3 regions of the Planotetraspora sp. GP83 genome follow, and region 3 is predicted to be linked to each of the others. Evidence: riboswitches for the same ligand, from Rfam matches in the RefSeq annotation. Region 3 holds a riboswitch; each other region holds the start of a gene.

Region 1 (9,940 bases), on a different contig from region 3:
GCGTTCACGCAGCCGTGGCTGACGTTGGCGCGGCCCTGCGAGCCGACCGACCACGGGGCGCTGTGGACGTACTCGCCGCTGTTGGAGATGCGCACGGCGTAGTTGACGATCTCCTTGTAGTACCCGGGGTCGCCCTCCTTCTTACCGGGGGAGATCATCGTCACGGGGTTGCCGCGTTCCATCGTGAGATGAACGCCGCTGGTCGTGGTGTACTCACGGGTCGTCGCCTTGCCCGCACTGATCTTCATGGTCCGCACGGTCTTGCCGTCGCGCTTGACGACCATCATGTGGGTCTTGGTGTTGACCGTGCTGATCCACGCCGCGCCGATCTTCATCGTCGTGGTGTGGTCCTCGGTGCCGTACATGTCCTTGCCACCGTGGACGCCGGCGAGGTGCGCGGTGAAGGTGACCTTCTGGTGCGCCGGCCAGTACTTGGCGGTCCGGTACATGACCAGCCGGTCGTTGATCCACCGCCATGCGCCGGTGACGGGCTTTTCGGCCTCGATCTCGAGGGCCTGCTCGACCGCTGCCTTGTCGGTGACCGCCTGGTTGAACGTCACCATGATCGGCATGCCGACGCCGACGGTCTCCCCCTTGACGCCGGGGGTCACATCGGCGACGGCCAGCTCGTATTTGGGCTTGAGCGTGCTGAACTGGCTGGTCGCCGTGGTGGGGCCGCCCGCGCCGCTGGCCTTGGCCGACACCGTGTAGGTGGTCGACGGCTTTAGCGGCTGCTTGGAGGTCCACTTGGAGTGGGCGGAGTCGAACTCGCCCTCGACCGGCTCGCCCCCGGCCTGCACGGTCACCTCTTCCAGCGAACCGTTGGCCGCCGTGACCACCACGGACTTGTCCGGGCGGACCTTGGCGCTGCCCTTGACGGGGCTGATCTTTATGGACGGCCCGGCCGGGGTCGGGGCCGCGGTGTCACCCGAGCCGCCCCCCGGCGACCCTGGCGTGGTGGACCCGCCGGAACATGCCGTCAGAACCGCGGCCATGGCCACGGCGACTCCGGCGATCGGCAACCTCGAACCAGCGTGAGTGCTCAGCACAACCTCTCCCCCATGGGCGCAAAGGGCACCCCAAGACCTTATTAGGGGATGCCTGTTATATGCGCTATTTCCTCATGAGTTAGATCACAGTTCAGTTGCGAACAGGTGTGATCCCGTTTAGACACGGTAAGGTCCGCGTCAAAAAGGATCAATCGCCGCAGTCAGCCATTTATTCCGCGCCGTCAGGACGCGGGAAGCCGGTTCGTCAGGGCATGTGAGCCCGGCGGCCTCAGACACGTGAGCACACGGCCGCCTCAGGACACGTGGAGCCGGTGCGTGAGGCCCGTGTGGCGGCGGCCCGCACCCCTGGTGCGTACGGCCTGCGCGAGCGCGCGCCGGGACCCGACGATCACCACGAGTTTCTTGGCCCGGGTGATGGCGGTGTAGAGCAGGTTGCGCTGCAGCATCATCCACGCGCTGGTGGCCAGGGGGATGACGACGGCGGGATATTCGCTGCCCTGGGAGCGGTGGATGCTCACCGCGTAGGCGTGGGCCAGCTCGTCGAGCTCGTCGAAGGAGTAGTCGACGTTCTCGTCCTCGTCGGTGAGCACGGTCAGTTTGCTCTCCTCCAGGGACAGGCCGGTGACCACGCCGACCGTGCCGTTGAAGACCCCCGCCGCGCCCTTGTCGTAGTTGTTGCGGAGCTGGGTGACCTTGTCGCCCACGCGGAAGACCCGCCCGCCGTAGCGGCGCTCGGGCATGCCCTCCCGGGACGGCGTCAGAGCCTCCTGCAGGGCGATGTTGAGCGCGCCCGCCCCGGCGGCCCCGCGGTGCATCGGGGCCAGCACCTGCACGTCGCGCCGGGGGTTGAGCCCGAACTTGGCCGGGATCCGCCGGGCCACCACGTCGACCGTGAGCGCGGCGATCTCCTCCGGCTCCTCGCACGGGAACAGGAAGAAGTCGGGGAAGTCCCGCACCAGGGGCTGCTGCCCGGTGTTGACGCGGTGGGCGTTGACCACCACCCCGGACTCCTGGGCCTGGCGGAAGATCTGCGTCAGCCGTACGCGCGGGATCTCGGGGGCGGCGAGCAGGTCGCGCAGGACCTCGCCGGCGCCGACCGAGGGAAGCTGGTCGACGTCGCCCACGAACAGCAGATGAGCGCCGGGGGCGACGGCCTTGGCCAGCTTGTTGGCCAGCAGCAGGTCGAGCATCGACGCCTCGTCGACCACGACCAGGTCGGCGTCGAGGGGGTTGTCCCGGTCGAAGGTCGCGTCGCCGCCGGGCCGCAGTTGCAGCAACCGGTGCACGGTCGTCGCCTCGTGGCCGGTCAGCTCCGCGAGCCGCTTGGCGGCCCGGCCGGTCGGCGCGGCCAGGATGACCTTGGCCCGCTTCGCCCTGGCCAGCGTCACGACGGAGCGGACGGTGAAGCTCTTGCCGCAGCCCGGCCCGCCGGTGAGGACGGCGACCTTCTCGGTCAGCGCGAGCCGTACGGCCTGGGCCTGCTCGGGCGCGAGGTCGGCGCCGGTCCGGCCGCGCAGCCAGTCGAGGGCGGTGGGCCAGTCGACGTCGGTGAAGACCTTGAGCCGGTCGTGCCCGGAGCCCAGCAGCCCGAGCAGGGTGCCCGCCAGGGACCGCTCGGCTCGGTGGAACGGCACGAGATAGATGGCCGGGACCGTGCTCTCCCCCGCCGGAACCTCCTCCCGGACCACCCCTTCCTCGGCGACGAGCTCCTCCAGGCAGGCGGCGGTCAGCTCGGCGGACACCTCCAGGATCTTGACCGCGTCGGCGACGAGGTTGGGCGCCGGGAGGTAGCAGTGGCCGTCGTCGGCCGCCTGCGACAGGGTGTAGCGCAGGCCGGCCTTCACCCGCTCGGGGCTGTCGTGCGGGATGCCGACCGCCTGGGCGATGGTGTCGGCGGTCTTGAAGCCGATGCCCCAGACGTCGTCGGCCAGCCGGTAGGGCTCCTTGCGGACGACGTCGATCGACTCCTCGCCGTACTGCTTGAAGATCCGCACGGCGATCGACGTGGACACCCCGACGCCCTGCAGGAAGATCATCACCTCTTTGATGATCTTCTGTTCCTCCCAGGCCGCCGCGATCATCTTCGTGCGCTTGGGGCCGAGGCCCGGCACCTCCACCAGCCGGGCGGGCTCCTCCTCGATCACCCGCAGCGTGTCGACGCCGAAGTGGTCCACGATCCGCTCGGCCATCTTCGGGCCGATGCCCTTGATGAGCCCCGAGCCGAGGTAGCGCTGGATGCCCTGGATGGTGGCCGGGAGAACGGTGGTGTAGGACCACACCTCGAACTGCCTGCCGTACCGGGGATGAGACCCCCACCGGCCGGTGAGCCGCAGCGACTCGCCCACCTGCGCCCCGAGCAGCGGCCCGACGACGGTCAGCAGCTCGTTGCCGCCGCGCTCGGTCGCCACCCGCGCGATCGTGTAGCCGGTCTCCTCGTTGGCGTACGTGATCCGTTCGAGCACGCAGTCGAGGAGGGCACCGGGCGGCCTGCCCGCGGGATCGCCTGAAGGGCCGCCGGGAGGGGTGGTCATGGGTGGCATTCTGCCCCAGCCCATGCGGCGCCGCGCCATCCCCGGCATCAGCGAACTCACCCATGATCGGGCGCTAGCCTGGTGCGATCGCGACGCGGAGGGACGCGGCAATGGTTCTGGAGGGGTAATGGTGCTGGAAGGGACGGCCCGCGCGCTGCTGCGCAGGCTGGCGATCGAGCAGGCGGACGCGAGGGTGCCCTCGCTCGTCGCGGCGCTGGTCCGGGGCGGCGAGATCACCTGGTTCGGCGCCCGCGGGCGGGTCGGCGCCAAGCCGCCGGAGGAGACCACCCAGTACCGCATCGGGTCCCTCACCAAGACCATGGTGGCGACCATGGTGATGCGGCTGCGTGACGAGGGCCAGCTCGACCTGCTCGACCCCCTCGACAAGCACGTGCCCGGCACCCCGGTCGGCGATGTGACGATCGCGCAGGTCCTCTCCCACACCGGCGGGCTGACCGCCGAGTCGCCCGGCGACTGGTGGGAGCGCACGCCCGGCGTCTCCGTGCCCGCGCTGCTGGCCGCCCTCGGGCCGGAGTCGGCCAGGCACCGCCCGGGCCGCCGCTACCACTACTCTAACGTCGGCTTCGCCCTGCTCGGCGAGCTCGTCGCGCGCAAGCGGTCGGCGCCCTGGGAGGAGGCCGTGCGGGAGGAGATCCTCCAGCCGCTCGGCATGCGGGACACCACGCCGCGCCCGCGAGCGCCGCACGCGACCGGCTACGCCGTGCATCCCTGGGCCGACGTGCTGCTCCCCGAGCCGGAGAACGACCACGGGGCGATGGCCCCGGCCGGGCAGCTGTGGTCGACCGCCGCCGATCTCGCCCGCTGGGCGGCCTTCGTCGCCGGGGAGACCCGCGGTGTCCTGCGGCCCGAGACCGTCGCCGAGATGCGTGAGCCCGCCGTCGTCGAGGACGGCGACGCCTGGACGCGCGGCTACGGCCTCGGCCTCCAGCTCGTACGGCACAGCGGCCCGGCCGGCGCCCGCCGGCTGGCCGGGCACACCGGGTCGATGCCCGGCTTCCTGGCCACGTTCTGGGCCGACCCGGCCGACGGCGTCGCCGTGCTGTGGCTGGCCAACGCGACGTCCGGGATCCGCGGCCGGCTCGACACCGACCTGCTCGACATCCTCGCCCAGCACGAGCCGCCGCTGCCCGCCGAGTGGGCGCCCTCCTCCGTCGACGAGGACCTGCTGGCGCTGACCGGGCCGTGGTACTGGGGGCCCACCGCGTACGTGCTGCGGGTCCTGCCGAGGCGGGGGCTGTCGCTCACCCCCGTCAACGGCCACGGCCGGGCCTCCCGCTTCGCCGCCCAGGCCGACGGCACCTGGCTCGGCCTCGACGGCTACTACGCCGGCGAGACCTTCCAGGTCGTCCGCTCCCCGGCGGGCGTGCACCTCGACGTCAACACGTTCGTCTTCACGCGGGAGCCGTACGGCACGGCGGCCGCCGTGCCGGGCGGCGTCGACTCGGAGGGATGGCGGTAGCCCCGCTCGTCAGCTGGGGTTGCCGGCGTGGGTGAGGGTCTCCCAGGCCAGGAAGTAGTTCGCCCCGGCGGGCCGGTGCTTCTGCACGACCTGCAGGGTGCGCGGCATGCTGTAGCCGAGCCGGCCCGCCAGGGCGTTGTAGCCCACCTCGAACACCGGGCCGATGCCCGTGTTCAGCTTCCCTCCGCACAGCCACGAGGGGACGGCCGCGCCCAGCTCGTACTGCGAGTGGAAGCCCATGGCCAGCCTGAGCCGCTCCTTGCCCTCGGCGTACAGGTCGAGGCCCTGGATGCGGGCCGTCTCGGCGACGTGGATGGCCGCCTCGATGCCCCAGCCGGTGTGGCCGAAGTCGCGGCAGGTCTCCTGCGCCAGACCGTCGACGAAGGTCGTCTGACCCTCCCAGTAGTCGATGATCTCCGCTGACGTGTCGTACTTGCTGCCCGGCGCCTGCTTGGGCAGCGGCCCGTCCGACTTGAGGTAGATGTAGGCGGGCAGGCGGCCCCGCCACGTGGCGACCGCCTTGTCGAAGGCCGTCTTGTCGTCGAGGAACACGGCGATGCCGATCGCCGCGTCCGTCATGATGAGCTCCCAGTTGCCGTTCTTGTTCCGCGCGGCCGTGCCGCCGACCACTGGCAGGTAGACCGTGCGCAGCTTCGTCGCGAACCTCGCGGCGTTGGGCCAGCTCGAATACGTGTGCTTGATCAGCTCCGCGGCCCGGGAGAACGACGCCCCCGCCCAGCCGGTCTGCAGCGGCGCGTTCGAGTTCGTGTGGCTGGTGATCACGGCCGACCACGCGTCCATGATCTCGATCGCCTTCTTGGCGTATGCCGCGTTCCTGGTCAGGTACCACAGCAGGGCGTCGGTGTAGGCGGCCAGGGCGTCGCCCCGCTCGTCGGAGCAGCCGTAGTTGGGGTTGGAGCTCGGCCCGCACTCGACGACGGCCCGCGGCTTGGCCTTGTAGGACAGCGAGGCCAGCGGGCTGGCCTTGACCTGCGCGAACGCCGTCTTCCACGGCTCGGCCGTCAGCTTGGTGCGGACGAAGTCGAGTTGCGCCCTGCTGACCAGCACGCCCGGATGCGTGAACGCGGCCGGCGCCCTGAGGGCGTGTGCTCTAGGGGCGTGCGCCCTGGGGGCGGCCTGGGTGCCGGAGGCCGACGCGATGCCGGGCAGCAGAGTGAGGCCGGTGAGGACGGTCAAGGCCACGGCGGTCAAGGATCCACGTACCGATCGGGGCACGAGAGACAACTCCTTTTGGGGGAACCGTAAATGTCCCAATCCAAGCGATCTCTCGAAATGCCCGTCAACGGGGTGAGGAAGGTTTCCTTACCTTTAACGCGGACCTCAGGGCGCCTTAAGGCAGAGCCTCGCCGGAGGGGTGGTGTTCGCCGCCCCTCCAGGGGGGTCGCGCTGGCCTCTGGGGCCCATGTGAGGCCGATCGGAGTTCGCTGTCAGCGAAACGAGGCCCCTGGCCCGACGCCCCGGACGCGTCCCGATCCGGACCTTCCGGCGCTCGCTCGCGGCCGGTGATGTCGCCGTACGGCTCCCACTCGGCGCGGTGACCTGCGAGATCGCGCTCCGGTGATCGGCGGTGGGACGTCACCGCCGCCGAGCCACGCTGAATCGCCGCTCCGCGCGGGGATTGGAGGCGGCGCGGCCGTGTCTCGGGGTCCACGACCTGAGGCGCTTCCGCACGGCCTGCCGGGGCCGCCGGGCCGGGCGTCACCGGCGGGCGACGCCGTACGGCCCGGGCCCGCGAAAGGGGCCTCCCCACCCTCGATCACCAGCAGGTACACCGAGGACGTGACAAGTAAAACCTGACTTGTCCTTACTTGACCGGTTTCGGTCGGTCTATTACCTTTTAGGCAACTCGGGCATACCTGTCCAAATCTCTGGTCAAGGGTGCCAAGCCTCAGACCGACGCGGTCATCCAGCCGGATGGCCGCCCGGCCGCCGAGTCCGCGTCCGCGCGGAGCCGGGGACCCACCTCTCCTGGGGTGAATCGGCACGTAGTGCCGTAGGGCGTCTTCCAGCCCGAACCCGTCAGCTAACCCGGTAGGCGGCATGGAAGCAAGGGAGTAGACCCCACCATGCGAGCCCTCAACACCTGTATTCGTGCTGCCCTTGTCAGCGGCGCACTCGCTTCGGCGGTGCTGGCAGGAACCACGGCGGCCCACGCGGACGTCGCCGACACACCGCAAGTCACCGAAGTCGGCTACTCGAACGTCACCCCCCTCGCCCAGGCCGCCGCCGGACTGCCCAAGGTCAGCCCGTCCCAGCTGTTGAGCCTCGCTCAGAGCCAGGTCGGCATCAGGGAGAACAGCCTCGGCGGGGGCACCAAGTTCCAGGCCTGGTACATGTCCACCCCGCGTGCCCGGCAGACCCTCGCCCGCGACGGCGGCACCCTCGCCGGCTACGCCAACGCCGCCTGGTGCGACATGTTCGTCTCCTGGGTCGGCGACAGGCTCGGCATCACGCCCGTCCTGGGCTCCGACTCCTACACCGTGCAGCACGCCCGGTGGTTCGCCGCCAACAACCGGTGGGGCACCGCTCCCACGCCCGGCGCCGTGGTCTTCTTCGGCTGGAGCGGCGGCAAGTCCTTCGACGACATCGACCATGTCGGCTTCGTCGTCCGCGACAACGGTGACGGCACCATCCAGACCGTCGAGGGCAACACCGGCAACGGCGCCGTCGAGGTCCGGACCCGGTCCGCCGGCTCCGTCGTCGGATACGGCTACCCGTACTACACCGCGACCGACAAGGCCTGACCTCGCCTCATCTCCGCGGTACGGCCGGCGCCTGACGCATGGCCCCGCGGTACGGCCGGACCGTGACACACGCCTCTGCCCTCCCACCGAACCGCGCCCGGACGAACGGTTCCGGGCGCGCTTCGTTGGCGGTACGTGTCCCAGCCGGTCTTTATGGCCTCGTACTCGGTCTCCCAGTCGTCGCCGAGGACGCCGCTCTGCACCATCCGCAGCACGGTGCCGCCGCCTTCGCGTCCCTCGAGGAGATACTCGAACGCCATGAAATTCCCGTCGTCGGGCTCGGCGCCGCGGTGCGCGAGTCGTTTCCCGGGTTCCCAGGCGGTCACGGTGTTCTCCTGGCTCTGGCCGCCCAGGGTCAGCCGTACGATGCCGCCCTCGCCGGGCTCGACCACATTGCGTCCCATGAACCAGGAGTCGACTCCCGGGCCGGTGGCGGTCGCCTCCCACACCTGCCCAGGGGTGGCCTCCAGCTCGACTTCCTTGCGCAGTTCGAACGCGCGGCCCATCTCAAAACTCCTTCGTTCCGGTGGTGGCTGCGGCCTCAGGGCCACCATCATGCCCCGTTGAGGGCGCCGGACTCGCCTTCTCCGGCGCAGCGGGGGTGGCCTTCTCCGGCGCGGCCGCCGGGGTCGCGCGGGCGTAGCGAGCCGCCAGCGCGCGGATGTGCTCCACGAGCTCCGGGGGTTCGGTCACCTCGAAGTCGAGGTCGAGCAGGCCGAGATGGACGGCGAGCGTGTGCACGCTGTCCGCGCCCGTGACCAGGACGCAGGTCTGCCCGCCCAGCGCCTCGACGACGCCGACCGCGGGGTTGACGCGCCCGGACACGACCTCGGCGGGCGCGTGCACGACGACCCGCGCGTGATGACGCCAGGCCGCCGCCGAGACCCCGCGCGCGACGTACGCGGCGGTGCCGCCCTCCGGTGGTTCGCGGGGCGGGAAGCGCGGGCCGGTGGGCGTGCGCGGCTCCACGCGGTCCACCCGGAAGGTTCGCCAGTCCTGACGGTCGACGTCCCAGGCCACGAGATACCACCGGCGGCCCCAGGAGACGAGACGGTGCGGCTCTACCGTGCGGAGGCCGGCCGACCCGTCGTGGCCCCGGTAGTCGAACCGCAGCCGCTCCGAGTCCCGGCAGGCGGCCGCGAGCGCGGTGAGCACGGCCGCGTCCACTTTCGGGCCCGGACGGTCCGCCGGCACGGGCTCGGTGTAGGTCTGCAACGCGTTGACCCGATGCCGCAGCCGGGACGGCAGGACCTGTTCGAGCTTGGCGAGCGCCCGCACGGATGTCTCCTCGATGCCGGCGACGGTCCCCCCGGCGGCGGTCCGCAGCCCGACCGCCACGGCCACCGCCTCCTCGTCGTCGAGCAGGAGCGGCGGCATCGCGGCGCCCGCGCCCAGGCGGTAGCCGCCGTCGGTTCCCCTCGTCGCGTGCACCGGATATCCGAGGTCGCGAAGCCGTTCGACGTCGCGGCGGACGGTCCGCTCGCTCACCTCCAGCCGCTCCGCGAGGGCCGCGCCCGGCCAGTCCCTCCTGGCCTGCAACAGCGACAGCAGACGCAGCAACCGCGCCGAGGTCTCCAACATGGCTTCAAGTCTGCCCGGACTTCAGGACAGGACCTGACCGGAAGGCTCCGTAACGTTGTGGTCATGAGCGAGAACACCGAAATCACCCCCTTCCGCATCGCCGTTCCGCAGGCCGACCTCGACGACCTCCGCGACCGGCTGGGCCGTACCCGCTGGCCGGACGAGATCCCCGGCGCGGGCTGGGACTACGGGGTTCCCGTGGAGTACGTGAAGAGGCTCGCCGAGTATTGGCGTGACGGGTACGACTGGCGGTCCAAGGAGGCGGAGCTCAACCGATACCCGCAGTACACCACGGAGATCGACGGGCAGAACATCCACTTCCTGCACGTCCGGTCGCCGCATGAGGACGCGCTCCCGCTGATCCTCACCCACGGGTGGCCCGGCTCGATCGTGGAGTACCTCAAGGTCATCGAGACGTTGACCGACCCCGAGGACCCGGCGCAGGCGTTCCACCTCGTGATCCCGTCGCTTCCCGGCTTCGGCTTCTCCGGCCCGACCAGGGACAAGGGCTGGAACCGGTACCGCACCGCCAGGGCGTGGGCCGAGCTCATGCGGCGGCTCGGCTACGACCGC
Region 2 (9,940 bases), on a different contig from region 3:
TCATGCTGTTCACCGACGGGCTCATCGAGCAGCCGGGCCGCGACATCGACGCCGGCCTCGACCGGCTGCTGGGGGAGGCGGAGCGGCTTTTCCCCGAGCACTACCGCGACCGCGCCCGCCAGCTCGTGCACGCCATGTCGTCGGGCCACAACGACGACTGCGCGCTCGTCCTCATCTGGCGGCCTTAGACAACTGCCGGCCGTAGATCCGCCGGTTTCGGGCACCCGTGACTACCGCTGTGGTTACTCCATGTGATGTCTCATGCGCGTATCGTGGTCGAGGTCACTGGCCGCGCGCACGCGAGCCTGACATCGTCGGTACGGCCGTCGCCGGGCGGCCGGAGAGAGGCGGAACACGTGGAGAAGCGGTACGAGCTTTACTGTCGCACCGACCCGGCCTTCTACGACTCGCCCTTGGAGGGCCTCGACGGGCCGGGGCCGGACTGCGGCCCAGAAGAAGACTTCGAGCTCGGCCGGCGTGCCGTACCGGCCGGATGGGCGCGGACGCGGCGGGCCGACTGGGTGGTCTACCGTCCGGTCGCCGGATCGCCGCCCGACCAGGGGTGGAAGATCCACGTCTCCGCCACCATGGACAACGCGGCGGCCGTCCTGGAGAAGGCCGGGGCCTACTGCCTGGAGCGCGGGCTCGCCTTCAAGTTCCTCCGGGCCCTGCCGGTCCTCCACCTGCACAACGCCAAGTACGCCGACCGCCGATCGAGCGGGAAGTTCATCGCCGTCTACCCGGCTGACGAGGCGGAACTGGAGACGACGCTGCGCGAGCTGGGCGAGATGCTCGACGGGGAGCCCGGCCCCGCCGTCCTCAGCGACCTGAGGTACGGCAGGGGCCCGCTGCACGTCCGCTACGGGGGCATCGCCGAGCGCCACCGTGTCACCGAGGACGGGCGGATCGAGCCCGCCATCGCCGCTCCGGACGGCACCCTCGTCCCCGACCGCCGCGACTCCTCCTTCACGCCGCCGCCGTGGGTGACGATCCCCTCCTTCCTCCGCCCGCATCTGGCCGCGCAGGAGAGGCCGCTCGACCTGCCCTATCGCGTCGAGAGCGTCCTGCACCGGACGAACGGCGGCACGGTCCACCTGGCGACCGATCCCCGTACGGGGGAGCGGGTCGTGCTCAAGGAGGCGCGGCCCCACGCCGGTCTGGACGCGTGCGGAGCCGACGCGGTCACCCGTCTGGCGCGGGAGCGGGACGCGCTCGAACGGCTGGCCGGCCTCGGCGTGGCCCCGGAGATCAAGGCGCACTTCACCGTGGGCGAGCACCACTACCTCGCGATGGAGCTCGTCCCCGGAGAGCCGCTCAGCAGCGCGTTCGGTGCTCGCTATCCCCTGGGCGGCGCTCTGGAGGCCGACTGGGAGGCCCGCCTCGGACGCCATGCCGACTGGGTGGCCGAGATCTGCGCCAAGACGGAGGACGCCGTCACCAAGATTCACATGAACGGCCTCGTCTTCGGCGGGCTGGACATGTCGACGATCATGATCCGTCCGGACGGCGGCGTCACGCTGATCGACTTCGAGACCGCCCGGCCGGTCATGGAGGCGGGCGGCGCGGGCCTCGCCGGCCCGGGGTTCGCGGCGCCGCCCGGCGTCACCGGCTTCGACATCGACCGGTACGCGCTGGCCTGCCTGCGGTTCGCGCTCTTCCTCCCGATCACCGAGCTGTTCGCGCTGGACCGGGGCAAGGCCGCCGAGCTCGCCGAGGTGATCCGCCAGTGCTTTCCGGTCGGCGAGGGCTTCCTCCGGCCGGCGGTACGGATCGCCGGTGGGGGCGAGAGCCGTAGGAGCCCCGCGATGGTCACCTGGCGGCAGATGAGGGCCTCCATGACGGAGGCGATCCTGGCCTCCGCCACCCCCGAGCGCGACGACCGCCTCTTCCCCGGCGACATCGCCCAGTTCGACGGCGGCGGCCTGGGGCTGGCCCACGGAGCGGCGGGCGTGCTCTACGCGCTGCACGTCACCGGGGCGGGCCGCTTCCCCGACCACGAGCAGTGGCTGCTGGAGCGGGCGCGGGCGCTCGGCGGCCGCGCGTCCGAGGGCCCCCGGATCGGCTTCTACGACGGCCTGCACGGCGTCGCCCACACCCTGGCGCACCTCGGCCACCACCAGGCCGCCCTGGAGGTCCTCGACATCGCCGGGAGGCGGCGCCATCTCAGCCTCGGCACCGACCTGTACGGCGGGCTCTCCGGGATCGGGCTCAACCAGGTCTACTTCGGCGACCTGCGTGAGGCCCTCGACACGGCCGCCCTGGTGGTCGACCGGCTGCCCCGCCGGGTGGCCGGCATCAGCGGCGGCGCCGTGCCGTACGCCGGTCTGATGTACGGCTCGTCCGGGCCGGCCCTGCTGTTCCTCCGGCTCTACGAGAAGACGGGCGACGTCCAGTGGCTCGACCACGCGGAGACGGCCCTCCGGCAGGACCTGCGCCGCTGCGTCGTCCAGACCGACGGCTCCCTCCAGGTCAACGAGGGCTGGCGGACCACGCCCTACCTCGACCGGGGCAGCGTGGGGATCTGCTGGGTGCTCGGCGAGCTCCTCCACTACCGGGCCGATCCCGAGCTGACGGCCGCCCGGGAGCGGCTGGACAGGGCCGCCCGGTCGCACTTCTACCTCCAGTCCGGCCTGTTCTCCGGCCGGGCCGGGATCCTCGCGTACCTGTGCAGGGACCGGGCCGGCGGCTGGGGGCGGGAGGACCCGGAGGCCGCCCGGCAGCTCGCGGCCCTGTCGTGGCACGCGGTCGGTTACCAAGGCCATCTGGCCTTTCCCGGCGAGCGGCTGCTGCGCCTGTCCATGGACCTCGCCACCGGCACGGCCGGGGTGCTGCTGGCGGTGGGCGCGGCCCTGCACGGAGAGCCGGTGCGGCTGCCGTTCCTCGGCGGCGCCATGCCGGCGCTCAACCTCGGCGAGCCGGGCCGGTCGCGTGTGGAGGTCTAGCGACTGGATCCAGTCCCTAGAGCCAGCCCGCGTCGGTGGCGATCCGGACGGCGTCGACGCGGCTGCGGGCGCCCGTCTTGCACAGGATCCGGGACAGGTGGTTGCGGACCGTGCCGACCGAGAGGAAGAGCTGGTCGGCGATCTCCTTGGACCGCGCTCCGCCCGCCGCGATCCGCAGGACGTCGAGCTCGCGGGGGGTCAGCGGGTTGTCCGCGGCCTCCAGCGCGGCGACCGCCAGGTCCGAGTCGACCACCCGGCGTCCCGCGCTGATCCGGCGGATGCCGTCGGCGAGTTGCTCCGGCGCCACCTGGATGCTCATGTAGCCGAGCACCCCGGCCGCGAAGGCCCGCCTCACGTGCCCCGGGTTGGGCTGGCCCGAGAGGATCATCACCCGGCAGCGGGGCACCTTCTCGCCCAGCCGCGCGGCGGCGCTCAGCCCGTCCACCCCGGGCAGATCGACGTCGATCACCGCGGCGTCGGGGCGGACGTCGAGCGCGGCCGGGACGATGTCCTCCCCCGAGCCGACGTCTGCCACCACCTCGAGATCGCTCTCGCTGTCGAGCGAGGCCACGAGGCCTCTCCGCACCAACGGAAGGTGCTCGGCAACCAGGATCCGGATCAAGGCGCTCCCCTCAGGACGGTCTCTCACAGGGTGATCGACCGGATGCATAGTGTCAACGAAGTGTCCCTATTCGGTCAACCCCTCGCAAGCCGAACCGTCCGCGGAACCGGGCCGCCCGGGAGCGCAGTGGGCTACCCTCGAAGGGTGCGACGTCTGGCAGGGCACTTTCTCCGACTCGGGGGTACGCGCTGATGAGCTGGCTCTCCGCGGCCGGGTTCGTGGTTCTGTTCGTCGGGTTGCTGGTCTCCATCGCGCTGCACGAGATCGGCCACCTGGTCCCGGCCAAGCTCTTCGGGGTCCGGGTCACGCAGTACATGGTCGGCTTCGGCCCCACGGTGTGGTCCCGCAGGCGCGGGGACACGGAGTACGGCCTGAAGTGGATCCCCCTCGGGGGCTACATCCGGATGATCGGCATGCTGCCGCCCCGCCCGAACGACGACCCCACCAAGCTGCGCAGCGTCTCCACCGGCCCGTGGCAGGGGCTCATCGAGAACGCCAGGGCCGTCGCCTCCGAGGAGATCAAGCCCGGTGACCAGGGCCGGGTCTTCTACCGCAAGCCGTGGTGGCAGAAGGTCATCATCATGTTCGGCGGGCCGGCGATGAACTTCGTCCTCGCCTTCGTGCTGTTCGCCATCGTGATCATGGGCTTTGGGATCCAGGTGCTCAAGCCGACCGTGTCCTCGGTGTCGAAGTGCGTGATCCCCGCCGCCCAGGCGGACAAGCGCGAGTGCCGGCCCAGCGATCCGCTCACCCCCGCCGCCAAGGCCGGCCTGCGTCCCGGCGACCGCATCACGTCGGTCGCGGGAACCCCGGTGAGCTCGTGGGAGGAGGCGACCCGGCTCATCCGGGCGCACGGCGCGGGGACGACCGCCTTGGGCGTCGACCGCGCGAGCGAGCACATGACCGTCAACGTCGACCTGATCGCCCAGGACCGGCCCGCGCTCGACGACCCCGCGAAGATCGACAAGAACGTCGGCTTCCTGGGCGTGGCGCCCACCGCCGTCATCGAGAAGCAGGGCCCGGGCTACGTCGTGGGCCAGATGTGGGACCTCACCAAGCGCACCGCGGCGTCGATGGTGAACATCCCGAAGAAGATGGTGGGCGTCTGGCAGGCCGCGTTCTCCGGGGAGAAGCGCGACCCCAACGGCCCGATCGGCATCGTCGGCGCGGGCCGGATCGGCGGTGAGATCGCCGCGTCGGAGCTCTCCCCGGAGAACAAGATCATCTTCTTCATCAATCTGCTGGCCGGGCTGAACCTCGCGGTGGGCATGTTCAACCTCATCCCGCTGCTGCCGCTCGACGGCGGCCACATCGCGGGCGGCCTCTGGGAGGGCCTCAAGCGCGTCTTCGCCCGCGTGCGGCGGCGGCCCATGCCGGGCTACGTGGACGTCGCTAAGGCGCTGCCCCTCACGTACGCGATGGCCGCGCTCCTGCTGGTGATGGGCGGCCTGCTCATCTACGCCGACCTCGTCAACCCGGTCCGCATCTCCGGCTGATCTCCGGCTGATCTCGGGTGAGGCGGGTTGGCGGCGGTCGCCGTACGGCTATTCGCCGGTGACGCCGTCGATGCGCTCGCGGAGGATGTCCGCGTGGCCGTTGTGCCGGGCGTACTCCTCGATCATGTGGACGAGGATCCAGCGGAGCGAGTAGCGCACGCCCTCGCGCTCCCGCTTGGCGAGCGTGTCGAGGTCGGGGCACGCGGCGGCGGCCGCCCGGGCGCCGTCCACCTCGGCCCGCCACGTCGCGAACGCCTCCTCGGCGGAGGCTGTGCCGACGTTGTCGAACTCGCCGTCCGGGTCGTCCTCGTTGAAGTAGATGAAGTCGAGGTCCTCGCCGTTCAAGCGCCTGCGGAACCAGCTGCGCTCCACGTCGGCCATGTGGCGGACCAGGCCCAGCAGCGACAGGGTGGAGGGCGGCGCGGAGCGCAGGCGGAGCTGCTCCTCGGTCAGGCCGGCGCACTTGACGGCGAGTGTCTCGCGGTGCCAGTCGAGCCACGAGGTGAGCATCTCCCGCTCGTCCGCGACCGGGGGCGGGTCGATCCGTGTGTCAGTCATTCACGGCATCCTGCCCGAACACCTGATCGATGTCACATTGTTTCTCATGTGATCACGCGGGTGTGCGGGCCGCGGGGGCGGGGCGCGCACACCCGCGTGATCGTGGGGTGGGACGGATGGCTTCGGAGACCGCCGGCTCTGGGAGATCGGGGTCAGTACATGGAGATGTGCACGTGGTCGTAGTGGTTGGCGGTGATCCCGCCCCGGTCGGACATGGGCCGCCAGCCAGGGCTGCCGAGATTGTAGATCCGCTGCTTCCAGATCACGTACATCACGCCGAGCTTGGGGCCGTTCTTGATGGCCCAGGCGGCGATGGTGTCGCCCAGTGCCTTCATGTCCGCGGACGGCATCATGCCGCCCGAGCTCATCATGAAGTCGCAGGCGCGGCCCAGCGGGTGCTCGCCGCTGCTCTCGCCGCGGTAGCAGCCGACCGTGTACTTCAGCGCGAAGTGCTTCTCGACCTCCGCCCGCATGAGCCGCATGCGGGGCGTGATGTTGTCGGCGCCGACGGGCAACTCGGGAGCCCAGGAGCCGTTGGCCAGCCGGTCCGGCGCGATCGGGATGAGCTGCGCGAGGTTGTCCTTGATCTGCCCGATGAGCTTCTCGGCGTCCTCGCGCTGCCCGGCGACCTTGTCCGACTGCGACTTGAGCTGCGTGGTCAGCGCCGCGGCGGCGTCGGCCGCCCGCTGGCGATCGGTGCGGACCTGGGCGAACCGGCTCACCGCCGCGGCCTGCTCCGCCTGTAGTTGGTCCACCACCGCCGACGCCGCCGGGTCGGGCGGCGCCATGAACGCGGTGCTCGTCTGGTAGCGGAGCCCGGCGATCTGCGCCACCTGCCGCTGCGCGGTGGCGTAGTCGGCCTGGGCTGTTGCGAGCCGATCGCGGGCGGTCTTCTCCGTTTGCCGGGCCTTCGCCAGCTCGACCCGGGTGGCGTTGTAGTCGGCGATCAGACCGTTGACCTGCTTCTCCAGTGCCGCGAGCTGCTTCTTGAGCCGGCCCTCGCTGGGCTTGGGGGCGGCGTTGCCGGCGGAAGCCGTACCGAGAACGAGCAGGACGGCCGTCACCGCAGCGGCGACCAGGGGGAATGCGCGGGGCAGAGCCCACTCCTCTCCATCTGCCGGCCGGGTTAGCTGACGGGTTCGGGCTGGAGGAGCCCGGGCACACGCGTGCCTTCACCCCGGGATCTAATGGGTCCCCGGCTCCCGGGCGAGGCGCCCGGGATTAGGCGCACCGGCTGTGTCAGCCGGTGCAAGGGATAGTAGTGGTAAAGAATGGGCTCTAGCCAGTCCAAGTCGCAATCAATCAGAGATCAACTCGTTACCGATTCCCGGAGCATCCGGGCCGCCTCCTCCGGGAGCACGTCGTTGACGAAGGCGCCCATCGCCGACTCCGAACCCGCCAGATACTTCAGCTTGTTCGCGGCCCGCCGGATGCTGAAGAGCTGAAGGTGGAGATAGGCCAGGTCGCGCCCGTGGGAGACCGGCGCCTGGTGCCAGGCCGCGACGTACGGCATGGCGACCCCGAACAGCCCGTCCAGGCGGCGCAGCACGTCCGTGTAGAGCGGCCCGAAGGCGGAGCGCTCCTCGGCGGACAGCCCGGGGATGTCCGGAACCCGCCGGTGCGGGTAGAGGTGGACCTCGAACGGGTAGCGGGCGGCGGCCGGGACGAACGCGGTCCAGTGCTCGTTGGAGGCCACCACGCGCGGCCCCTTCCGCTCGGCGGCCAGGACGTCGGCGAACAGGTTGCCCCCCTGGTGCCGGGCGGCGGCCTCGAGCATCTGCCGCGTCCGGGGCGTGACATAGGGGTAGGCGTAGATCTGGCCGTGAGGGTGGGGGAGCGTGATGCCGATCTCGGCCCCGCGGTTCTCGAAGCAGAAGACCTGCTCCACACCGGGCAGCGCCGACAGCTCCGACGTGCGGTCGGCCCAGGCCTCCATGACGAGCTCGACCTGGTCGTCGCTCAGCGAGCTGAAGGAGGCGTCGTGGACCGGGGTGAAGCAGACGACCTCGCAGCGCCCGATCCCCGGCCGCACCTGGCTGAGACCGCCGACCTCCTCGTACTCCCCGATGTTGAAGCTGAACGACGGGAAGCGGTTCTCGAACACCGCGACGTCGTACAAGGAAGGGATCTCCGAGCCGGGGTGGGCCGGGCACAGCGGGCACTCGTCGGCCGACGGGAGGTGGGTCCGGGTCTGCCGGTGCCTCGCGACGGCCACCCACTCGTCCATCAGCGGGTCGTAGCGCAGCTCGGACGCCAGCGGCCGGGGAGGCAGGTCACGCGTGTCGATCGCGCTGTGGTCGGCGTCGTCCCTCCGATCGAAGTAGAGCAGCTCCCGGCCATCGGCGAGATGAGTGATCGTGCGCTTCACAGTGCCGCTGCCTCCAGCTCGGCGTGCGTGGACGGTTCCGCGAGCAGGAGCGTTCCCACGTGATCGGACAGCTCCGCCCGGGCCTCCTCGGAGAGGCCGGTGTCGCTGACCAGCACGTGGGCCTGCTCCAGGTCGGCGATGGTGCTGATGCCGACCGTGCCCCACTTGGTGTGGTCGGCCAGCACGACGAGCTGCTGCGCGGCGGCGACGAGCTCGCGGTTGGTCTCCGCTTCGAGCAGGTTCGGCGTGGTGAAGCCCGCCCTGGAGCTCATCCCGTGGACGCCCAGCATCAGCGTGTCGACGTTCAGGGAGCGGACGGCGGCGACGGCCACCGGGCCGACCAGCGCGTCCGACGGCGTGCGGACGCCGCCGATCAGCACAACGGTCTGGTCGGACCTGGCCGCCCGGTGGAAGACGTCGGCCACCTGCACCGAGTTGGTGATGACGGTCAGCTCCGGCACGTCCACGAGGTGGTGGGCGAGGGTCCAGGTCGTGGTGCCGGCCGAGAGCGCCACCGCGGTGCCGGGCCGTACGAGCTCGGCGGCTCTCCGGGCGATGGCCTCCTTCTCGGGCTGTTGCCGCATCGACTTGGCGGCGAAGCCGGGCTCCTCCGTGGAGCCCGTGCCGGCGGCGGTGGCCCCGCCGTGGACCTTCTCCACCAGCCCCCGGTCGGCCAGCACCTCCAGATCCCGCCGTATCGTCATGTCGGAGACCCCGAGATCGCGCACGAGCTCGGCGACGCGCACGCCGCCCGTCCTGCGGACCCGCTCCAAGATCGCCTGCTGCCTTTGCTGGGCCAGCATCACCGCTCCTATCAACAGATTCAAACAAATTATGCCACCTTGCCAACGGTGAAATGTTGAATCTTGGTGACGGGAGATGCACGGAAGGCCTAGGCAACCCGTTAGCCCTGGAGGACAGTGGAAAGCGGAGCCGTACGACGGCGGAAAGGCGGTCGGCGATGGGGAAGCGGGCACGCAAGTCCAAGGCACGCAAGAAGAAGAAGGCGAACCACGGCAAGCGGCCCACTGGGCGCTAGCCTTCCGGCGGGCCTGCGGAGGCCTGCGCGCTAGCCTTCCGGTGGGCCTGTCTACCAGTTCCTTCTGCCCCAGGCGGCGAGCAGCCGGGTCTGCGCGTCGGCGTCGGCCGGCACGTCCCGGTGGTCCCCGATCACTCCCGCCTGGCGGTAGCCCTCCTGCGCCTCGGCGAACCACTCGGCGCACGCCTCGACCAGCTCGGGGTCGAGCCGCTCCGGCCCGCCGATCGCCCGGGCCAGGTCCCACGTGTGGATCAAGGCGTCCGCGAACAGCTCACTGATGAAGTCCTCTCCCGGCACGTCGCCGAACGAAAGATGCGTCACGCTCGCCAGCGCGCCCTCGGCGTACACCGCCTGGACGGCGCCCTGCGCCGACGCCTCGAACGCCTTGATGGGGTCGTCGCCCAGCACGTCGCCGTCGTAGGCGTCGCCCACCTCGCCGACCGTCCGCCCGGCCAGCAGCTCCGGCGCCCACAAACTCTCGTTCACCATGTGATTGACCAGCGCCCGCACGTCCCAGTCCACACAAGGGGTCGGCAGCTCCCACTGGTCGTCCGCCACGAGGTGGAGCCGGTTCCCGAAGCCGTCCAACGCCCGGCGGTACGCCTCACGGATATCGATCATCATGTCCCTCCTCGCCCAGGAGCCTCCCTTCGACCGTAACTCTTCCCAATGATCAGGTCATACTCGGTCGCCGGCTTGGGAACGACGGGGTCAATGGAGGTTCTGCTCCACCCAGACGATCTTTCCGAACGTGGTGGGACGGGTGCCCCATCGGTAGGCGAACCGCTTGACGAGCTGGAGGCCTCGGCCGGTGTCCTCGTCGGAGGCCGCCGCTCGCGGGGCGGGGCTCACCGGCGAGCCGTCGGCGACCTCGCACACGAGCGTCCGGCCGCGCAGCAGCCGCAGCTCGATCGG
Region 3 (9,940 bases):
TGGGGGTCGCGGTGGGCCTGGGAGCGTGGCGGCTGGCCTCCAAGGACGAGGGCGAGGCGGGCTCCGGGCGGTTCGGGGCGGCCCCCGACCCGTGCCGGAGCCTCACCAGGACCCAGATCAAGGACCTGCTCGGCGCCGAACCCGGCGCGGAGCCGTCCGCGTCGGGCTGCCGATGGGCCGAACGGCGCGGCGGCCGGACCGTGACCGTGTCCTACGAAGTGGCCCCCGCAAGCCAGGGAGCCGGCGGGGCCGACGTGGCGCGGACCGACTTCGCCGGGCGGCGGGCGGCCCAGGCCAGGGAGGCGGGCACCGGGCTCCACGACCAGCCCGGTGTCGCCGATGAGGCGTTCGCCCGGGACGTGGCCGACCCCGCGTCCGGCACCGCCGGGACCACGGTGTGGTTCCGGCTCAGCAACATCATCGTCGAGGTCGCCTACCGGCGTCCGGGCGGCGGGGCGGCCACCCCGGACGACCGGCGGACCGCCGTCCGCGCGGCCGAACTCGTCAGCATCGGGCTCGGCTAGGGAGTGTCAGACACGACCAAGGACCGCTCCGAACAAGAGGACGCGATCGAGCTCCTGCCCCTCCCTTCCCTCGAATGCTCTCAGGAGACGACATGACCAGCGGCGAAGACGGACATTTTCAGCCGGACGGCCCTCCACCCGACCGGCCCCGGCCTCCCCAGCCGCCACCGCCGTACGGCCCGCCCTGGCAGGGCACGCCGCCAAAGCCTCCCGGCGCGGGCCCGCGACGCGGGCCTCTCCCGCAGTGGACGGGATCGGACCCGGGCGCGAAATGGCAGGGGCCCGGCGCGGAATGGCAGGGGCCCGGCGCGGGGGCGGGATGGCAGGAGCCGGGCCCGGGTGCGGGGTGGCCGGGAGCAGGGCAAGGGGGCCTGCGACCTTCAGGGCAAGGGGGGTGGCAGGGGACGACCCAGCCTCCTCCGGAGTTGTGGCACATGCCCACCCAGCCCGCGCCGAGGCGGCGGGGATGGGTGGTGCCGGTGGTGGCCGTCGTGGCCGTGCTGGTGGTGGCCGGAGCGACCTTCGCCTTCATGATGGCCCGGGAGGGACGCCCCGGCCCGGTGGCCGCCCGTGTGCCGGCCGCGCCTTCGGCGTCCCCGGCTGTCACGGCGGCTTCCGCCGCCACGTCCGCCGACGTCTGCGCCATGCTCGACCCGGCCCAGGCCGAGCGGCTGGTCCCCAAGGCGAAGATCGACTCAAGGACCAGCGACAACCGCGCCGACAGCTTCGTCAGCTACATCAGGTGGACCTGCGACTGGGTCAACAGGGACATCTCCTACAAGGACGTCACCCGCAGCCGGGAGATCACGGTCAACGTCGCCCGCTATGAGGCGCTCGGCGGCACCACAGCCGAGAGGGCGGCCCGCATCCAGTTCGACGGCGAGCTGAAGCAGTACAAGTACAACGCGACCGTCTCCACGAAGGAGCACTACTACTCCGCGCCGATGGACTATCCGGGGATCGGGGACCAGGCGGTCGCGCAGTATCAGTGGATCAGGGAGAAGGGCGAGTTCTGGTACTCCTTCGGCCAGGGGGTGGGCCGCGTGGGCGACGTGGTCTTCCAGGTGAAGTACGAGGCGAGCCAGCAGAACAAGGAGGCCGCCTTCCTGTCCACGGACACCAAGCAGTCGATCACCGAGGACAATGCCCTGCGTGAGGTGAAGACCCTCCTCTCGCAACTCGGCCGCTCGGTGGCGGCATGGCGCTCGGGGCGGCCCATGCCGTACCACGCGCGGCCCGAGCCGAGCCCGAGCCCGACGGCGAGCCCGAAGCCGACGCTCGTCGCCCTTCCCGCGCCGTGCCTGAGCGTGAAGCCGCTGGCCGCGACGCTCGTCCCGGACAGCGAAGGGCTGGCCGCCCGCAGCGTGGACGGCAAGGCGAAGGTGACCGACTGCCAGTGGTGGAACGAGAAGCTGCCCGCGGGCCAGGGCAAGGTCAGGTGGCGGAACCTGCGGATCACCATCCGCGCGTTCACCGATGCCGACACCGCCCGCTACTTCCTCATCGACAAGCGCGCCAAGAACAGGTTCACGGCCAACAGCCGGATCGGCGGCATCCGCTGGGGCAGGATCCAGAAGCTGCCGGGGCTGGGCCAGGACGCGTTCGGCCAGGCCATCCGGCAACGCACGGACACGGCACAGTCGAACCGTTACGAGATCTACGTGCTCGACGGGAAGAACGTGGTCTGGGTGCTCTTCGGCGGCAGCGACCGTCCGGTGGACACGCCGATCAACGCCCCCGACTCGACGCTGATGGACCTGAAAGAGGCGGCCGGCGGGGCCAAGTCCGTCACCGAAGCCGTGGTGGGAGCCCTGTGACGGCGCCGCGATGTCGGTGCTGAACCCGTTTCGGGCTGATTTGGGGCGATTTGGGCGGTGTTGGAGGCGGTACGGAGCGGGTATGCCCGACTCGACATCGGCTATCGGGGGGAACGATGGCGACCTGTGAGGTTTGCGGCAACGAATACGACATGGCGTTCGAAGTGCACGCCCAGGGCGTGACGCACGTCTTCGACAGCTTCGAGTGCGCGATCACCCGGATGGCACCGGTCTGCGAGCACTGCGGGTGCCGCATCGTCGGTCACGGCGTGGCGGTGGACGATCGCTGGTACTGCTGCGCCCACTGCGCGCGGGAGTCCGGGGCGAGGGCCATCGTCGACCGGGAGGTCACGGCCTCGGGCAGAAGGTGAACGCCCGGAGGGGAAGTCCCGGACGTTCATTCGCCTGAGGGGAACCGGCGACCCAGGTCAGGACTCGAAGGCGACGAGACGCATGATCACGTAGCCGTCGCCCTCGGCCATGGGCGGGAACGTGGTCCCGGGCACCGCCTCGAAGATCTCGGGGCGCTCGGCCCGGGACACCACGCCGAACATCTCGCCCGGCAGCGTCATGCCGAGCGCGTGGGCGCGCTTGGCGGCGGCGTAGAAGCTGCCGCCCGACTCGAGCTCGGCGGCGATGGTCTCCGCTGCCCAGTGGTCGGCGAGCCGGATGAACGCCACGCGCGCTTTGTCCGGCTTCGCCGTCTGCGCGCTGAGGTAGTCCTCGATCTCCCATATGAGCAGCTCGCCCAGGTACTGCGACGTGTCTTTCCACATGCGGGCCAGGTTTCCCTATCTTGCTTGATGACGGGTTGCACTCGAATTGCTCAGCGTGGCATCGCGGCTGAGAGCCCCGCTTCACGCGCCGTATCGGCACCGGTGAAGCCGGGCAAGGTCTTTCCGGTACGGCTTCCGGCACTCACACTGTCGATGTGACCGACTTCGACGTTCTTGTCCTGGGGTCTGGACCGGGCGGCCAGAAGGCCGCCATCGCCGCCGCGAAGCTGGAGCGGCGGGTGGCCATCGTCGAGCGCCGCGACATGCTCGGCGGAGTGTGCATCAACACGGGAACGATCCCGTCCAAGACCCTGCGCGAGGCGGTGCTGTACCTCACCGGGCTCACCCAGAGGGACATGTACGGCAGCAGCTACCGCGTGAAGGAGGACATCACGGTCACCGACCTGACCGTGCGGACGCGGCACGTGGTCGGGCGTGAGATCGACGTGATCCGCAACCAGCTCGCCCGCAACCGGGTGACCGTCCTGACCGGGTCGGGGCACTTCGTGGACCCGCACACGATCGCGGTGGTGGACGACCGCGGCCAGGAGGTCAAGGTAACCGCCGAGAAGATCATCATCGCGACCGGCACCCGGCCGGCGCGGCCCGGCAGCGTGGAGTTCGACGACCAGACGATCATCGACTCCGACGGCATCCTGCAGATGGAGCGGGTGCCCGACTCGATGGTGGTCGTCGGCGCGGGTGTCATCGGCATCGAGTACGCCTCGATGTTCGCGGCGCTCGGCACCAAGGTCACCGTGGTGGAGCGGCGCGACCGGATGCTCGACTTCTGCGACCTCGAGGTGGTCGAGGCGCTCAAGTACCACCTGCGCGATCTCGCGGTCACGTTCCGGTTCGGCGAGACGGTCGCGGCGGTCGAGCGGCACCCGCGCGGTGCTCTGACGATCCTGGAGAGCGGGAAGAAGATCCCGGCGGCCACGGTGATGTATTCGGCCGGGCGCCAGGGCATGACCGAGAAGCTCGCCCTGCCGGTGGCCGGGCTGTCGGCCGACGAGCGCGGCAGGATCACGGTGGACGAGTTCTACCGGACGTCCGTGCCGCACATCTACGCCGTCGGCGACGTCATCGGCTTCCCCTCGCTCGCCGCCACCTCGATGGAGCAGGGCAGGCTCGCGGCCTACCACGCCTGCGGCGAGCCGGTGAGCGGCATGCACGGGCTCCAGCCGATCGGCATCTACACCATCCCGGAGATCAGTTTCATCGGCCGGACCGAGGACGAGCTGACCGACGCGCTGATCCCCTTCGAGGTCGGCGTGTCCCGTTATCGTGAGCTGGCCCGAGGCCAGATCATCGGCGACACGTACGGCATGCTGAAGCTGCTCGTCTCCCCGGAGGACCGCTCGCTGCTCGGGGTCCACGTCTTCGGCACGGGGGCGACCGAGCTGATCCACATCGGCCAGGCGGTCATGGGCTGCGGCGGCACCATCGACTATTTGGTCGACGCCGTCTTCAACTATCCGACGCTCGCCGAGTCGTACAAGGTCGCCGCTCTGGACGCGATGAACAAGCTGCGCAGGGTGGAGCGCTTCACCGACTGAAATCGTCAGCATGACAGACTGTCTTAAGTCAAGCCCATCTGTCAAGGCGCCGTCTATCATAAAAGCGTGAGAGAACTGGCGTGCGAGCTCCCTGCCGGCCTTGAGGTGGATTTCGGATGGTTGCTGGGTCAGGCGCTGCATGCCCACCTGACGGTGACCAAACTCGCGGCGGAGTCGCTTCCCGCTGGTCACCGGGGATATCTGGTGCTGTCGGCGGCGGTCCACGAGAGCGCCCGCAACCAGATCGAAATGGCCCGTCAGCTCCGCCTCGACCGCACGGTGATGGTCTACCTGGTCGACGACCTCGTGAAGGCCGGCCTGGTCGAGCGGCGCCCGGACCCCGCGGACCGGCGTAACCGGCTGATCGCGGCGACCGAGCTCGGAGTCGAGCGCCTTGCGCAGGTCACGGCCGAGATCGACCGTGCCGAGGCGCACTTCCTGGGCCCCCTCGACGACCATGAGCGCGAGACGCTCAGAGAGCTGCTGCGCCGCCTCGTCGCGGGATCTCTGGCGGACGGCGGCCCGGTGCCGTCGATGTGCGAGGTCGCCGAGCACCTACGGGGCGCGCTCCAGGGAGAGTGTGACGACCAGAAGAGCCACTAGGGTGCCGAGCCGGGCAGCCGACGACCACATCCCCAGTGGGAAGCTCGCCGCCACGACCAGCGCCGCGAGCAGCCGCGCCGGTGCGTGCCCGAGCGCGAAGACACGCCGGAACCACACGTCGCCGAGCAGGAACAGCGCCACTCCGCCCGCCATCGCGACCGCGGGGCCGAAGCCGAGATGTCGTGGGCGATGGCCTCCTTTTGATTACACGTTTGCGCCTGTTGGATACAGCACAGCCAGTTAGTCGATGACCTCGGCCCGCAGTTGGGGGAAGACTTTCGACACCTTCCCGAGGAGGTAGTCGCCGTACGTCCCGGTGAAGGCGCGGAGGTCCTGGCCGTCCCAGCGCGGGCGCCCGCCGTCGCGTTGGGGGCGGGACGGCAGCGGCGGCACCTCGCAGTCCCAGCCGGGGTCGAAGAAGAACGGGAACGACAGCCGGTCCCGGCCGCTCAGGTTGCGCACGCGGTGCGGCGTCGACCGGTAGTGGCCGCCGGTCAGCCGGTCGAGCATGTCGCCGATGTTGCAGACGAACGTGCCGGGGATGGGCGGAGCCTCCATCCAGCCCCGTGAGGTGTGGACCTGGAGCCCGCCGTTGTGGTCCTGGAGGAGCAGGGTCAGCAGGCCGTAGTCGGTGTGCTCGCCGACCCCCCAGTCCATCGAGTCCGGCGGCGAGGGCGGGTAGTGAAATATCCGGAAAAGGATGGTCGGCGCGGCGGTGTAGCCGGAGGCGAAGTAATCCTCCTCCAGCCCGAGGCTCAGCGCGATCCCGCGCATGACGCTCTGCGCGACCCCGGTGAGCGCGTCGAGATAGGCGAGTACGGCGGGGCGCAACTCCGGCACCTGGACCGGGAACAGATTGGGCCCGTGCAGCGGCCTCGGGTCGTCGGCCGCGCCTTCCACACCGAAGTAGATCCCTTCCTTCAGGTCGGGACGACCGGAGGTGAGCTCCCCGCCCACGGGGAAGAAGCCGCGCCAGGCCCGGCCGCCCCGGTCCATGGAGATCTCCAACTTGCGCTGCGGCGGGAGCCGGAAGAACCGCCGCGCGGCGCCGTCCAGCCGGGTGATCAGCTCGGCGGACACCCCATGGCCGCTGACGTAGAAGAACCCGCTGTCCCGGCAGGCCGCCTCGATCTCGCGGGCGACAGCCGTACGCTCGCCGGGAGAGTCGGGGCCGGTGAGCGGGCTCACATCGATGACCGGCAGCGGTCCGGAAGCGCTCGACATGATCGTTACCCCAGCACGCCCGCGCGGGGCCCGGCCATGGACGAGGACACGGAGGACATGGACACGGAGGACATGGAGGACGCGGAGGCCATGGCGTCGGCCCGCTCGCGCGCCTCCAGGACCTCCTCGACGTGGGTTTCGGCCCACTTCTTCACCGCGGCGATGGGTTCCAGGAGCGAACGGCCCAGCTCGGTGAGCCGGTATTCGACGCGGGGCGGCACCACGGGGAAGACCTCGCGGCTGACGAGCCCGTCTCTCTCAAGCGCTCGAAGCGTCTGCGTCAAGACCTTGGGAGTCGCTCCGCCGACCCGTGCGCGGAGCTGGGAGAACCGCAGAACCTCGCGGCTCAGCGCCACGATGATCAACAGAGTCCATCTGTCGCCGATCCTGTTGAGGATCACACGGGAGGGACAGTCCACGCTCAGAACGTCATATTCGCAGCCGGTATCCATTCGGGAAATATAGCATGTTTAAGTACTCAATACCTGCTGGATACCGTCCAGGTTGACGCGCCACAGGGGTGCGGTGAGAAAGTCGCAGCGGCACGCGGCGCCTGGTGCGGGCTCTCGATCAGGTGCCGTTCATGCCGGCGGGAGGGGTGACCGTGGGGGGCGCGCTCACCCGGGCCGACGCCGCCGCCCTGGCCGGGCCTCCTGCGCGCCCTCACCTGAAGGCCCCCATCGCGGAGCCGTGGCTGACAGGCGCCGTTGACTGACCGTTTTGTACTCTTTACATCCTAGTTGCGTTATGTGTACCTTTAGTCCCCACGGCACGGACGGCGTTGACCCCCGCGTTGTTCCGTTGCCGGTCAGTTGCCCGGACCGTGCGTCTCAGGTGGGATCCGTCCCGACCGGAGCGCCGGCCGCCGAATCCGCACCTCGCGGAGCCGGGGACCCACCTTTCCGGGGTGAATCGGAGCGTCGGCCCCCCAGCCGCGCCCGTAGGGCACTTCCACGCCCGAACCCGTCAGCTAACCCGGTAGGCGGTATGGAAGCAAGGAGCCAACCCCTACATGCCCCACCAGCGACTCTCCTCGACCTCTCCCTCTCCCAAGCGCCGGCTGAGCCTCCCCGGCAGGCGTCTGCGGTCCGCCATCGCCGGTGTGACCCTGGCTCTGTCGGCCGCCGTCTCGACCGGCCTTCTGACGGGCCCGGCGCACGCCGACGGGTTCACCTACGGCGAAGACGTCTCCGGCTACGAGTCCGACTGGGACTGGAGTGCCAGCCCGGCGAAGTTCGGCATCATCAAGGCCACCGAGGGCCTGACCTTCGACGACTCCTCCTTCGCCCGGCACTGGGACGAGATCGCCAAGAAGGGCATCGTGCGCGGCGCCTACCACTACGGCCACCCGGGCAACGATCCCGTCGCCGAGGCCGATCACTTCCTCTCCGTGGTGAACGCGCAGCCCGCCAAGCCCGGGGACCTGCTGGTGCTGGACCTGGAGACCGCCGACGACCAGTCCGTCGCCCAGGTCAACGCGTGGGCCAAGACCTGGCTGGAGTACGTGAAGGCCAAGACCGGCGTCACACCCTTGTTCTACAGCGGCTGGAACTTCGCCGAAACCTACGGCTACGGCCTGGCCGACTATCCGTTGTGGGTGGCCAACTACAGCGAGGCCATGGGCGCCGTCACGCCGCCCGCCGACTGGAAGTCCTGGACGATCCACCAGTACACCGACGCCCCCGTCGACCAGAACGTCTCCTCGTTGACTCCCGACCAGTTGCGCGCCCTCGGCCGCCGCTGAGCCGAACCGGCTGCCGGCCGTCCCTGCGGGCGCGTGGAGTGGCCGGCTTTCGCTCCCGCAGGCGCCAGGGATGGTTCCAGGGTTCAGTCGGGCTCGGCGGGCGTGCGCCTTCCTGCGACCAGGGTGTCGCCCGGTTCCGCGGTGCGTGAGGGAGCCTCGCTGCGGCTCTCCGCCGGGCTCTCCGTCGTCTCGTCCCGCTTGGTACGGCGGAGCCGCCCCTTGGGGACCGTGTTCGAGGCCGTGTTCGAGGCCGTGTTCCCGGCCGTGTTCGAGGCCGTGCCGTCCTTGTCGCCGGATGACGCCGAGGCCGAGGCCGAGGCTGAGGATGAGGACGAGGCCGGGAAGGTGACGGGCCCCTTCGCGCCGGCGCCCTTCCGGGTGGCCGGCTCGACCGGCGATCCCTTCGGCTTCCCGGCCGACCCCGGCTCGGCCCGGTCCGTGAGCTCCGTCGCGTGCCGGTCGGCCGGGGCCGGCGTCCTCGGCTCGCGCAGGGCGGCGATCACGGCGTCGGCCTCCGCCTCCGCCGCGAAGTCCTCGGCCGCCTCGGCCTCGCGCCGCTTGATGACGACCATGTGATCGACCGAGATGCGGCCGGCCCCTCCGACGGCCAGCAGCACGGACGCGGCGCCGAGCGCCACGATGAGCTCGATGTCGCCTCCAGTGAGCGGCAGCCCGGTGTCCCCCGCGGTCAGGATGAAGACGGCGACGGCCTCGGCGAAGAGCAGCAGGCCGACGGCTGGTACGGCGAGGCCCGCGATGAGCAGCGTCCCTCCGATCAGCTCGATCAGCATGGCGGCGGCCGCCCAGAAGCCGGGCAGGGGGGCGCCGAGCTTGGCGAACTCCGTGCCCGTGGCGGTGAGGCCGGCTTCGAGCTTGTGCCAGCCGTTGGCGAAGAAGATCCCGCCGACGCCCATCCGGGCGGCCAGCGAGGCTAAATCGTGGAGGGTTCTCTTCACGGCACTCATTCTGGGGGGCTGGGGGTGGCTTGCCCAGACAATCTCCCCATAACCGGCGGTCTCATGCATGCCCCCGCCACGACATGGCCGGGGTCAGGCCGAGACGGGCCTGCGCTCCTCGGCGGGCGCAAGTGGGGGTGAGGGCCGGGGCCCGGTTGCGGGCGCGGGTGCCCTCCCGGGTGAGGAGGAGCGGGGGACCAGCACGGCCACGGCCAGCGCCGTCACTGAGAGCAGCGCGAGGCTCACCACGACCGTGCTGTGCAGGGCCGTGACGAAGGCCACGCGGGCCGCGTCGAGCAGCGCGGGCCCGGCGGTGCCGCCAGTCTCGGCCGCCACATGGGCCGCGGCGGCGAGCGACTCCCGGGCCTGGGCCATCAGGTGCCTGGGAACACCGGGGATCACCCCCAGAACCGGCGCGTAGACGACCGTGGTGATCGTCCCGAGGACCGCGATGCCGAGCCCGGCGCCCAGCTCGTAGGCCGTCTCCTCGATGGCGGCGGCCCCTCCGGCGCGTGACTCCGGGGCGGACGCCATGATCGTGTCGGACGCGGCGAGCAGCGCCACCTCGACGCCGAAGCCGATCCCCACGAAGGACACGGTCAGCATGGCCGAGTGCTGCTCCACACCCCACGTGAGCACGGGGGCGAGCGACAGCGCGGTGAGCGCCAGGCCGCCGCTCATGGTGGCGCGCAGGCCGATCCGCCGCAGCACGTGCGCGGCCGCCAGGCCGCCGGCGA

The links. Region 3 has a riboswitch for cyclic di-AMP ahead of ABH927_RS29885 (glycoside hydrolase family 25 protein). Riboswitches for the same ligand answer to the same signal wherever they lie in the genome.
Region 1: another riboswitch for cyclic di-AMP. It lies ahead of ABH927_RS01340 (CHAP domain-containing protein); the one in region 3 lies ahead of ABH927_RS29885 (glycoside hydrolase family 25 protein).
Region 2: another riboswitch for cyclic di-AMP. It lies ahead of ABH927_RS31810 (coiled-coil domain-containing protein); the one in region 3 lies ahead of ABH927_RS29885 (glycoside hydrolase family 25 protein).

Annotation. Positions count from the first base shown of each region.
Region 1 covers NZ_JBGCBZ010000001.1:269,158-279,097, reverse strand. Annotated here, with positions in the region: gene ABH927_RS01360 (Ig-like domain-containing protein) at 1-1,049, opposite strand, end outside; gene ABH927_RS01355 (ATP-dependent RecD-like DNA helicase) at 1,304-3,541, opposite strand; gene ABH927_RS01350 (serine hydrolase domain-containing protein) at 3,540-5,021, shown strand; gene ABH927_RS01345 (alginate lyase family protein) at 5,031-6,224, opposite strand; cyclic di-AMP (ydaO/yuaA leader) riboswitch at 6,960-7,094, shown strand; gene ABH927_RS01340 (CHAP domain-containing protein) at 7,169-7,786, shown strand; gene ABH927_RS01335 (SRPBCC domain-containing protein) at 7,762-8,292, opposite strand; gene ABH927_RS01330 (helix-turn-helix transcriptional regulator) at 8,294-9,367, opposite strand; gene ABH927_RS01325 (epoxide hydrolase family protein) at 9,431-9,940, shown strand, end outside.
Region 2 covers NZ_JBGCBZ010000034.1:6,461-16,400, reverse strand. Annotated here, with positions in the region: gene ABH927_RS31835 (PP2C family protein-serine/threonine phosphatase) at 1-188, shown strand, start outside; gene lanKC (class III lanthionine synthetase LanKC) at 273-2,942, shown strand; gene ABH927_RS31825 (LuxR C-terminal-related transcriptional regulator) at 2,959-3,612, opposite strand; gene ABH927_RS31820 (RIP metalloprotease) at 3,756-5,060, shown strand; gene ABH927_RS31815 (DinB family protein) at 5,109-5,618, opposite strand; gene ABH927_RS31810 (coiled-coil domain-containing protein) at 5,771-6,682, opposite strand; cyclic di-AMP (ydaO/yuaA leader) riboswitch at 6,720-6,856, opposite strand; gene galT (galactose-1-phosphate uridylyltransferase) at 6,928-7,986, opposite strand; gene ABH927_RS31800 (DeoR/GlpR family DNA-binding transcription regulator) at 7,983-8,789, opposite strand; gene ABH927_RS31795 (50S ribosomal protein bL37) at 8,948-9,025, shown strand; gene ABH927_RS31790 (TIGR03086 family metal-binding protein) at 9,077-9,649, opposite strand; gene ABH927_RS31785 (SpoIIE family protein phosphatase) at 9,737-9,940, opposite strand, start outside.
Region 3 covers NZ_JBGCBZ010000028.1:70,523-80,462, reverse strand. Annotated here, with positions in the region: gene ABH927_RS29935 (protein kinase domain-containing protein) at 1-524, shown strand, start outside; gene ABH927_RS29930 (hypothetical protein) at 959-2,341, shown strand; gene ABH927_RS29925 (hypothetical protein) at 2,458-2,712, shown strand; gene ABH927_RS29920 (hypothetical protein) at 2,770-3,117, opposite strand; gene sthA (Si-specific NAD(P)(+) transhydrogenase) at 3,273-4,676, shown strand; gene ABH927_RS29910 (MarR family winged helix-turn-helix transcriptional regulator) at 4,743-5,279, shown strand; gene ABH927_RS29905 (hypothetical protein) at 5,232-5,432, opposite strand; gene ABH927_RS29900 (isopenicillin N synthase family dioxygenase) at 5,520-6,503, opposite strand; gene ABH927_RS29895 (winged helix-turn-helix transcriptional regulator) at 6,509-6,955, opposite strand; gene ABH927_RS29890 (hypothetical protein) at 7,060-7,218, shown strand; cyclic di-AMP (ydaO/yuaA leader) riboswitch at 7,357-7,503, shown strand; gene ABH927_RS29885 (glycoside hydrolase family 25 protein) at 7,516-8,247, shown strand; gene ABH927_RS29880 (DoxX family protein) at 8,331-9,203, opposite strand; gene ABH927_RS29875 (MFS transporter) at 9,297-9,940, opposite strand, start outside.